DNA from 3 places in the Sporomusa aerivorans genome. Region 1 is predicted to be linked to each of the others. Evidence: riboswitches for the same ligand, from Rfam matches in the RefSeq annotation. Region 1 holds a riboswitch; each other region holds the start of a gene.

What was found. Region 1 has a riboswitch for cobalamin ahead of SATMO3_RS05525 (TonB-dependent receptor plug domain-containing protein). Riboswitches for the same ligand answer to the same signal wherever they lie in the genome.
Region 2: another riboswitch for cobalamin. It lies ahead of cbiD (cobalt-precorrin-5B (C(1))-methyltransferase CbiD); the one in region 1 lies ahead of SATMO3_RS05525 (TonB-dependent receptor plug domain-containing protein).
Region 3: another riboswitch for cobalamin. It lies ahead of SATMO3_RS07915 (nicotinate-nucleotide--dimethylbenzimidazole phosphoribosyltransferase); the one in region 1 lies ahead of SATMO3_RS05525 (TonB-dependent receptor plug domain-containing protein).

What each region holds. Positions count from the first base shown of each region.
Region 1 is NZ_CP156926.1:1,255,307-1,258,585, reverse strand. Features, by position in the region: gene SATMO3_RS05525 (TonB-dependent receptor plug domain-containing protein) at 1-1,508, opposite strand, end outside; cobalamin riboswitch at 1,718-1,900, opposite strand; cobalamin riboswitch at 2,002-2,184, opposite strand; gene SATMO3_RS05520 (redox-sensing transcriptional repressor Rex) at 2,259-2,918, opposite strand; gene meaB (methylmalonyl Co-A mutase-associated GTPase MeaB) at 3,245-3,279, opposite strand, start outside.
Region 2 is NZ_CP156926.1:4,015,421-4,018,699, reverse strand. Features, by position in the region: gene ldhH (L-lactate dehydrogenase (quinone) large subunit LdhH) at 1-843, opposite strand, end outside; gene SATMO3_RS19350 (lactate utilization protein C) at 843-1,460, opposite strand; cobalamin riboswitch at 1,667-1,840, shown strand; gene cbiD (cobalt-precorrin-5B (C(1))-methyltransferase CbiD) at 1,952-3,052, shown strand; gene cbiE (precorrin-6y C5,15-methyltransferase (decarboxylating) subunit CbiE) at 3,025-3,279, shown strand, end outside.
Region 3 is NZ_CP156926.1:1,753,052-1,756,330, forward strand. Features, by position in the region: gene SATMO3_RS07910 (iron-containing alcohol dehydrogenase) at 5-1,162, opposite strand; cobalamin riboswitch at 1,449-1,650, shown strand; gene SATMO3_RS07915 (nicotinate-nucleotide--dimethylbenzimidazole phosphoribosyltransferase) at 1,750-2,784, shown strand; gene SATMO3_RS07920 (PocR ligand-binding domain-containing protein) at 2,882-3,279, shown strand, end outside.

The DNA.
Region 1 (3,279 bases):
GCCTCATTGATATTGGAAGGCGTCCACACGCCAGTGGCATTATCCCAGTCAATCGCATCCTTTAACCTGCTTTGGAAATAACTAGCTTTCAGGCTGGTTTTGGCATCCAGTTTTTTATTGATGCCTAACGTTGTCGTATATCCGGTTTCTGGTTTTAAATCCGGATTGCCGACCATATAGCCGCCATATTGTGAAGGCCAATACAAATCATCTGTAGTAGGGGCGTTAAACACCTTGCCCCAGGAAAGATACATGTCTGTATTCTTGTCCATCTGGTAATTCAAGGAAGCCCGCGGCGTCGTTTTTGAGCCGAACATGTTGTAGTGGTCATAGCGCACTCCTGGCGTAAAGACCCATTTATCGTCGATCTGCAGCTGGTCTTCCAGATAAAACGCCTTATTGGTGATTTTCTTATTGTCGTAGAAGCCGGGATATTGCACTTTTACGTCCCGCCATTCGACGCCGCCGGTTAGCAGATTTCGTTCATTCAGCCGCCAGCCATCTTGCCAGGAAATACCCAACTCCTTATTATTATACATGCCGTCGCTCGACCCGGAAGCTTGAAAATTATATTTGTAATAATTCTGATATATCCGCAGGTCAGCTGGTACCTCAGCATTTCTCTTCATATGATAGGTTAAATCCCAGGTATTGGTCAGCGTATCCAGATAGGCGGTTTCATTGTGATTATAATATCCGGGAACTCCGCCAGGCTGTCCCTTATGGTCGTCGGCATGCCCGGCGCTGAAAGTCAGCGACGTGTCGTCCGTCAACTGTTTATCAAGCCGTAACGTCAGGTGCTTCTGGTCATAGGCGCTATTGGGCATATCTTTTACCGTTCCGGTCTTAAAATCCTTATAAGAATAGTAATCCTGCTCTCGTTTTCCGCCTGATAAAAACCAGCTCCAATCGTTGTCGCTGCCCTCTGTCGTGAAATCATAAGTGCGCATCCCCCAGGAGCCTGTTCCCATTTTAACGGAGGACTGCGTTTTCTCACCCTTACGGGTGATGATATTAATTACACCACCTACTGCATCCGAGCCATATAAAGCCGATGCCGCTCCTTTCACAATTTCAATGCGCTCAATATTGCCAAGGGCCGGAAAACTGTTTAAATCGTAAGTGGAACGGGTGCTTGACCCGGCCAGCTTACCTAAATTTGCTCTGCGGCCGTCCACCAGAATCGCAACCCGTTCGTCACCATTCAGCCAGATATACTCCTCGCCTCCGGGAAACCCCTGCTGCGACACAACAACTCCGTCTGCATGCTTTAAAACATCGGTCAGGCTGGTATAATTTCCCCGTTCTATTTCCTCTCGGGTAATCACGGTTACATTGGCCGCAGCTTCAGATACTTTCGTCGGGACCCGGTTGGCGGTTACCACCAACTGGTCCAAAGAAAACTCTTCCTGTTCCTGGGCAAAGACAGGCGGTGTTATCAGCATTGTAGAGGCCACTACAGCCCCCAGCCAACACAAACTGCGTTTCTTTCTTTTACTTTGTTTCACTCAAGCCACGCTCCTTATTTCTATATAATCTTCCTCAGAACAACCAAATTTGAGTCTTTCTTATAGAACCTGTTAGTTCAAAAATTGTATCCTCTGCACAGAAAAACCCCTCTCCATAAGGACCGGAGAGGGGCTTTATATCGGCAAACTGACCAAACTGTCTAAACCGAAATTCGAAACATTAATCCCCTCCTCATCGCTCGTGAGTTCAACGGTAATTATCATCAGGCAGTTCTCCTGGCTCCGGATCAACGCTTGCCCAAACCTTCCCAGAACACTTGTCCCAGTGGTATATCTTGGGTTCGCTCCCCGTTACAGTGGCGGGACCGCGCCGGTTCTTCACCGGTCTTCCCTATTAAGCCCCGTAGGGCACCTGACATAACCATATGCAATTAAGTTAAGTAAAAATAAAAATCCTCTCAGCTAAACGAAATAGCCAAGAGGAATTCATTACAAAGGCAGCTGTAATCCCCTCCTCATCGCTCGTGAGTACAACGGTGATTAGCAGTCAGGCAGTTCTCCTGGCTCCGGATCAACGCTTGCCCAAACCTTCCCGGGATTATCTTCCCAGTGGTATATCTTGGGTTCGCTCCCCATTACAGTGGCGGGACCGCGCCGGTTTTTCACCGGTCTTCCCTATTAAGCCCCGTAGGGCACCTGACTAAAGATATTCAAATTTAGTAAACCCGTTATTTACTACCAATAATAGCACCCGCCGGCAACTATTGTCAAACAAATTTAATTTATATACTAAACTATAGAACGCAAAGCAGCAACCGGGTGAGCCAAATCATAGGAAAGCTGGCTCATCATCGACCCGGCGTTAATCTGAGTCAGGGAAATATTATCAGGCACTCTCACCTGAGCCTGGGTAAAGTTGGCGATACCGATAACACCGGCGACAACAAGCCGGTCGGTTACCGTCTGGGCCTTTTCCGGCGGTACGGCAACCAAGCCAATGCTTATCTTCTTTTCAAATACAACATTCTCTAAATTTTGCAAGGATTCAATGGGTAGACCCAACTCCGGCAGCAACACGCCGTAATTCTGCTCGTTCATATCTAAAACTGCAGCGATGCAGAAACCGGGTGGCAGGAAACTTTGATAATTCAAAGTTAATAGCGGCATTCCCATTCCTACCACTACTGTATTCCAGACAGTAGTGTATCCCAGTATCTGGCCGATCCATTGCAATAAAAAGTCAATCCTGTAACCGACGCCTTTCGTGCCAAACTCACCGAAGCAGGACAAGTCCTTGCGTATTATTGACGAACTTATGCCGGTACGCTGCCCTATCTGGGTGGAAGGACATGTTGTTTCTCCTTCAGCCAGCATTTTTTTCAGGGTATTATAATAAATTGCCATCCTGGCTATAGTCCGCCTTGATATCTCATCTCTCATTTTTTGCATTTTGTCATCTCCTTTTCTTTAGTTATCCAATCCTCCAATTTTTACTTTGCTTATTTATAAGCGGAAAATGCACCAGAATTCAATTTAGTCTAAGCATTACCTGGATATTAAAAGTCTCAAAATGTTGCATCCGGCCGCGAAAATCAAATTAAGCGACCGGATGCCCCTGTCTCACTTGTCCTGGTCTGAATTTGCCATCAGTCATGGGGCAAGCTTATCTATTTTAGGGCTTAAACCTTCTTCCCGCCGCTTCCCCAATAGAAACAGCGTACCTAAAGTCAGTCTCTGCCACGAAACAGGCAATATATGTACTCAAACCGGCATTATCACTCCTGGTTACCCTCATAGGCCTGCAACAATT
Region 2 (3,279 bases), 2.8 Mb from region 1:
CTTCACCATAACCGGAGTTGCTCCTGAGGTCATGGTCATGTAACTGGTCATAAGCTGGCCGGTTGCATTTCGCGGCAAAGTGCGCAGGATGGGAGCAGCGTCTTTTATTGTAGGAATAAGCTTCTCATAGCCAATAATGACAACATGGACGCGCGGCAGGGTAGTGACCAAACGGGCATTGCCTTCGTTGGTTACTAAGCCAATGGCTCCGTTTTCCGCTATGCCGAAATTTGCACCGGATATACCCATATCGGCCTGCAGAAATTCGGTTCGGAGTGCTTTACGGGCTGCCTGGACCATGAAAGGTATATCGGTGGGAATGTCCTGTTTAAGCTCCTTGGAAAAGTAATCTGCAATTTGCTCACGGTTAAGATGAATAGCCGGCATTACCATATGGGACGGCTTATGGCCGGCCAGAGAGATAATCCATTCTCCCAGGTCTGTTTCTTTAACGTGCAGACCGGCTGCCTCCAAATCATGGTTGAGATGAATCTCTTCTGACGCCATGGATTTGGATTTAACAATTCGCTGCACGCCTTTTTCTTTGCAGAGATTGATGAGGTATTCTTTGAGCGCCTTGCCGTCTTTGGCGCGGAATACTTTTGCACCTCGTTTTGCGGCTTCAGACTCAAATTTGTCGGCAAGGCTTTCAATATCGGCGACTGCGCTTATTTTCATTTGTCGGACTTGTTCCCGCAAGGCATCGATATCCGGAACATTTTCGTAAGCTTTGGCTCTGGCTACAGGATAGGCTTCGGCAAAACGGCCTAATGCTCCGCGTAGTATTTCGTCATTTAACTTTTCTTGAATTTCGTTTTTGATATTGCGATTATTAGCCTCCATTATTTGCCACCTCCGTTAACTTCTTCATCAACGGCAATAATGATAAGCCGGCTGGGGCCATGTACGCCGATTGTTAAGACTCGTTCGATATCAGCAGTACGGCTGGGACCGGTTATAAAGCTGATATAACCATGATCATACACCTGGGAGATAACTTCCATGGCTTCTGACACACCCTGCACAACATTACTGCTGCTCATAAACGCAACATGGACAGGCGGCAGCATGGAAACAAGGCGGCTTTCAAAAGCCAAAGCGTCCTGACAGATGCTGCCTGATTCGGCAATGCCAAATTCGACAGCCGAGATGCCAATGTCGGCACTTTCGGCGTGTTCGGCAATATCGGCCTGCTCAGTATACAGGGTAACTCCCAGCTCGGTTAAAGCTGCGTTAATACCTGCGGCCCGCTGCAAGGGGCTGTCGGCAGCGACCACTTTGCGGGCGTTGGTATATTTAACAAGATTAGTGATTACTTCTTTGGCTTCAGCGGCTGTTTTGACACGGAACACTTCGGCTGCAGCGTTTTTAGCTCTGGTTTCGAAGTCAGAGAAAAAATCGGCGCTGCAGGAACAGGCCGCCAATGCCGGCTGCCAGTTCTCACTTACTTTTTTCAACATCGTCACTCCCCTTAATGCAGATGAAATTTAAACGGTATGATGGTCTGACCAGTATATCCTTCGGCAATAAATTCCTAATTCCTCTCGGAATATAACAAAAAACGCAAAATTTACTGAAAAAATTTTGAATTATATAATTTTGATAATCGATGCCGGCTTTGCAGGAATTAGGTTAACTGTATGGAATATTAATACTATTGTAATTGGATAAGTGCAAGGGAATAGGTGCTTCATGCTTAATAGGGAAGCCGGTGTAACACCGGCACGGTCCCGCCACTGTAATGGGGATGCTGCCTAATACGTGCCACTGGGGAATCCGGGAAGGCTTAGGCGGGTGATGATCCAGAGTCAGGAGACCTGCCTGTTCTAACACATACCGTTAGGACCTACGGAAGATAGGCAGGTGTGGGTACAATAATCAGGCAAGTGACATTTTTTGTTTGGTATTATACCCCCTGCTAAAGGGGGTTTTTCTATTGTCTGACAGGCAAATGCGAAAAGGTATCACTACCGGAACTTGTGCGGCTGCCGCTGCTAAGGCGGCCGTTTTAGCCTGGCAGGGTAAAACGGCAACCAAGGTTGAAGTTATTTCGCCACAGGGGACGGTTCTGGTGGCGCCGGTGGCGGAAAGCCGGGCAATTGCCGGTGGCGGTATTGCCTGGATTATTAAAGACGCCGGTGATGATCCGGATATTACCAATGGGGTTAAAATTACTGCTGAGGTTACTATTACCGACGAGCCAGGTGTTGTTATAAAAGCCGGCAGCGGCGTGGGAACTGTAACAAAACCCGGCTTGGCTGTACCGGTAGGTGAGCCGGCGGTCAACCCGGGGCCTCGCCAAATGATAACCAGGGCCGTGTCTGAGTGTCTGCCGGCTGGTAAAGGAGCTATTGTGACTGTTTCTATTCCTGACGGTGAAAAACTGGCCGCCAGAACACTCAATCCCATTCTGGGTATTTCCGGCGGCCTATCCATAATAGGTACAACCGGCATTGTTGAACCTATGTCAGAAGAGGCTTTCAAAAATTCGCTGGTACCGCAGATCAGTGTAGTACAGGCACTTGGGTATCAAGATATTGTATTTGCTCCGGGTAAAATCGGTCAGGATATAGCCATTAACCGTTATGGGTTGCCGGCTGCAGCCGTGGTTCAGACCAGTAATTTTATCGGTCATATGTTAGAGCATGCTGTTAAATATGGTATGCACAGGGTGCTTTTATTTGGACATCTTGGCAAGATCGTCAAAGTATCGGCCGGAATATTTCATACTCATAACCGCATGGCCGATGCCCGTTTAGAAACACTGGCCGCCTATATGGCAGCCTGCGGCGCACCGCAGGCTGCTGTTGCAGAGGTGTTGGGATCAACTACTACTGAGGCGGCCATGCCGATAATTGCCCGTTACAATCTGACAGGTGTGTATAATTTGCTGGCGGAGCGGGCAAGTGAAAGAGCAAAACGCTACGTGTTCGGCGATCTGACTGTAGGAACAGTTATTGTGACTTTGCAGGGAGACATACTGGGGCTTGACCAAACGGCCCGGGAAATTGGAGGCCATTTAGGATGGAATCTAGACATCGAATCGTTATAGTTGGCATTGGTCCCGGTTCGCCGGATTATGTACTGCCTATTGCTAGCCGGACGATTACCGCAGCTAATGTTTTGGTAGGCAGCAAAAGGGCGCTGGACACATTTGCCGCAGAAAGCCAGATTACCAAAATTATTGATAAAGATATTGAAGGTGTGTTGGCTTTTATCAAATGTCAGCTGGCCAGTCAGGATGTAGTAGTCATGGTATCGGGGGATCCGGGATTCTAC
Region 3 (3,279 bases), 500 kb from region 1:
CTTCTCACAATATAGACCGGTAAATGGCCTCTATATCCTGCTGGGTGCCTTGGCGGGGGTTGGTCAGGCAGCAGACGTCTTTAAGCGCATTTTCGGCAAGCTTTGGTATGTCTTCGGCCTTAAAGCCGCGCAATTCCTGGAGTTTCGCCGGTAATCCCAGTTCTTGGTTTAATCCTTTTATGTGGGCGATAAAGCGTTTGGCGCTGGTTTCCGCCGACAAGCCCTGCGTATCAATGTCGGCGGCATGGGCCAGATCGGCGTATTTGGTTACGGCTGCCGGCAGGTTAAATTCCATAACTGCCGGTAACAGGATGGCATTGCACAGTCCGTGCGGCAGATTATAAAAGCCGCCAAGCTGATGCGCCAGGGCATGTACATATCCCAGGCTCGCGTTATTGAAGGCGATTCCCGCCAGGTATTCAGCGTAAACCATGGCTTCTCTGGATCTTAAATCGTTGCCGTCGCAGTAGGCTGTGGCCAGATTGCCGACAATTAGCTCAACAGCTTTTACCGCTTTGCAGTCGGTTACCGGTGTGGCGTTTGTCGACACATAAGCCTCGATGGCATGAGTCAGCGCGTCCATGCCGGTGGCTGCCGTCAGACCAGGCGGCATACCGGTCATAAGTTCGGCGTCGCTGACGGCAATGATGGGAGTGACATGCCAATCGTTAATTGTCATTTTTACATGACGTTCTTCATCGGTGATGACACAGAAGCGGGTCAGCTCGCTGCCTGTACCGGCCGTAGTATTAATGGCGATAAGCGGCGCTGCCCGTTTCTGGGATTTGTTTAAGCCTTCGTAATGAGCGATTTCGCCGCCATTGGTAGCTAAGAGCGCAATAGCTTTGGCGCAGTCGTGAGGCGAGCCGCCGCCAAACGAAATCAAAAAGTCGCAGCCGTTATCCCTGAGGAGTTTTAGCCCGTAATTGACCTGATTCACGGTGGGGTTGGGAGAAACATCTTTGTAGATTATATAAAATATACCTTCCTCGTCAAGTAGTGCCAGGAGTTTGTCAATCAAGCCGGTCTCGACAAGAACCTTATCGCTGACGATCAGCGCTTTGCGAAACAGCATTGGTTTGATGTAACTGGTGATTCGCTCCGTGCAGCCTGTTCCCAGTATACTAATCGGTGTCATAAAATATTCAAAGATCTTTTTCATTGACCACAGCCCCCCTTTTCCTTTAAGTTCTTAAAAACAATAACACCGTTTTTTTATTTATGCAAGATCCCGGACGGCAGTTGGCGCGATGTCGGCAATAAAGTGACAAATCACAACAACTGACAACCATATGGCAGATACCGTAACAGGCTATGTCAGTAAGAGCAAGACCGGGGAAATAGTACTTTTTTGGCCAAATGCTTTAACATCTTGCGACAAGCTCCAAAGTGGTAGACAGCAGAATGCTTTAGGTGTAAAATTGAGCCATCAAAGAAACAACAAATTTAATATATGCCACCATACAGGTGCCTCTTATCAGATAAGAGGAGAATAGGGAAGTTCGGAAGGATTGCTCACAATCCTTAAACGACGCGGTCGCGCCACTGTAATCGGGGAGAAATATCCTACTATGCCACCGGGAACCGGGAAGGCCAGGATGTTTTTATGATCCGTAAGCCAGGAGACCTGCCTGTCTTGGCTGTTATTTACCCCCGCGCCAGGGGTAGTACCGGAAGGACAGGATTTTAAGAAGATAAAACCCTAGCCCTTTTGGGCCAGGGACTTTTTATTTTAAAGGGGGAAATGGCATGAATTATCGGAGTGCAGTAGACGAACTGGTGGATGGTGCAGCAAAACCGGTTAACAGTCTGGGGCTGTTAGAAAAAGTATTTAAAAAAATGTTATTGGCTTGGGGTACGATGCACCCGGAAATTAAACCCTATCATTTGATTTTTGCCGCCGATAACGGAGTTGTGGAAGAAGGCGTTGTTACCTTTCCGGATGAGATCACCTACCTGCAGGCGCAAAACATGGTAGACGGGCGAGCCACTATCAGCTGCTTCTGCACGGCTAATCAGGTGCCTTACTCGGTCATTGACATTGGTATTAAAAATGAAAAACGGGTAGGCATAGACCGGCGGGTGGCAGCCGGCAGCAAGAACTTCATGAAAACCGAAGCCATGACGCGGGACGAATTTGCTAAAGCGTGGCGTATCGGTCAGGAAATGGTGGGGTATGCCGTGGACCAACATGGTGCTAACCTGATTTCCTTTGGGGAAATGGGCATCGGCAATACAACAACTTCGTCGGCTGTGCTCCATGCCATGACCGGTATATTACCCGAATTTGTTGTTGGCTACGGCGCCAGCGGTCCTAACAGCGATGTGCTGAAAAGAAAATGTGTGGTTGTGGCCAAAGGCGTGGAGCGGCACCGCGAAACCTTCAAATGCATTGAAGATATTCTCCGCTGTGTTGGCGGTTTTGATATTGTGGCGATTTGCGCGGGAATGACCGAGTGTGCAAACCGGAAAATTCCGTTTGTGATTGACGGTTTTATTACGGCTGTGGCATTTGCTTGCGCATCCCGTATTCAAAAAGAGGTTGAAAACTTTGGCTTGCCTTCCCATCTTTCCAAGGAACCGGGGATGAGCTATGCCATGATCTTAGGCAATATCCTGGCCGATGATGTTCCTATCCGGGCAAACATGGCCTTGGGAGAAGGGACCGGAGCCATTTTAATGATTGGTATGCTTAAAACCATGGCTTATACCATGTATAATATGGCCAGACTCTCTGATTTCGAATTAAGTAATCCGCAATCAGAGCAATTGGCAGCCATTTAGCGACACTTTTTGACGATTGTCTGCGCGCTTAGGCAGGAATCGGCAGCTGGAACAGCTAAAATAACCTCTTACGAAAGTGTTCGCAGGGGGAAATATAGTGCAAAACTATAAACGGTTTGTTTTGTCGGAAATTGTTAATACCCAGATACTGCAGGAGATTCAGGACAAGTTTTCGGAGACTACAGGCATTTCAGCTGTTGTGGTTGACGCCGATGGCAAACCTGTGACCAGACCCAGCAAATTTACCGAGTTTTGCGATTATGTCCGGTCCTTTCCCATAGGATTAGCCCGCTGCATGGCCTGTGATGACCGGGGTGGCCGCGCCGCCGTGGAAAGACAGCGTCCGGTCGTGTATCACTGCCATGGCGGGCTGACCGATTTCGCCGCGCCCATTATTGTGCAAAACGAGTATGTCGGAGCGTTGCTGGCCGGACAGGTCGTTTTACCGCAGCAGGGGTATGATGCCAAAGAGGAAATGTTTAACCGCTTATTGCC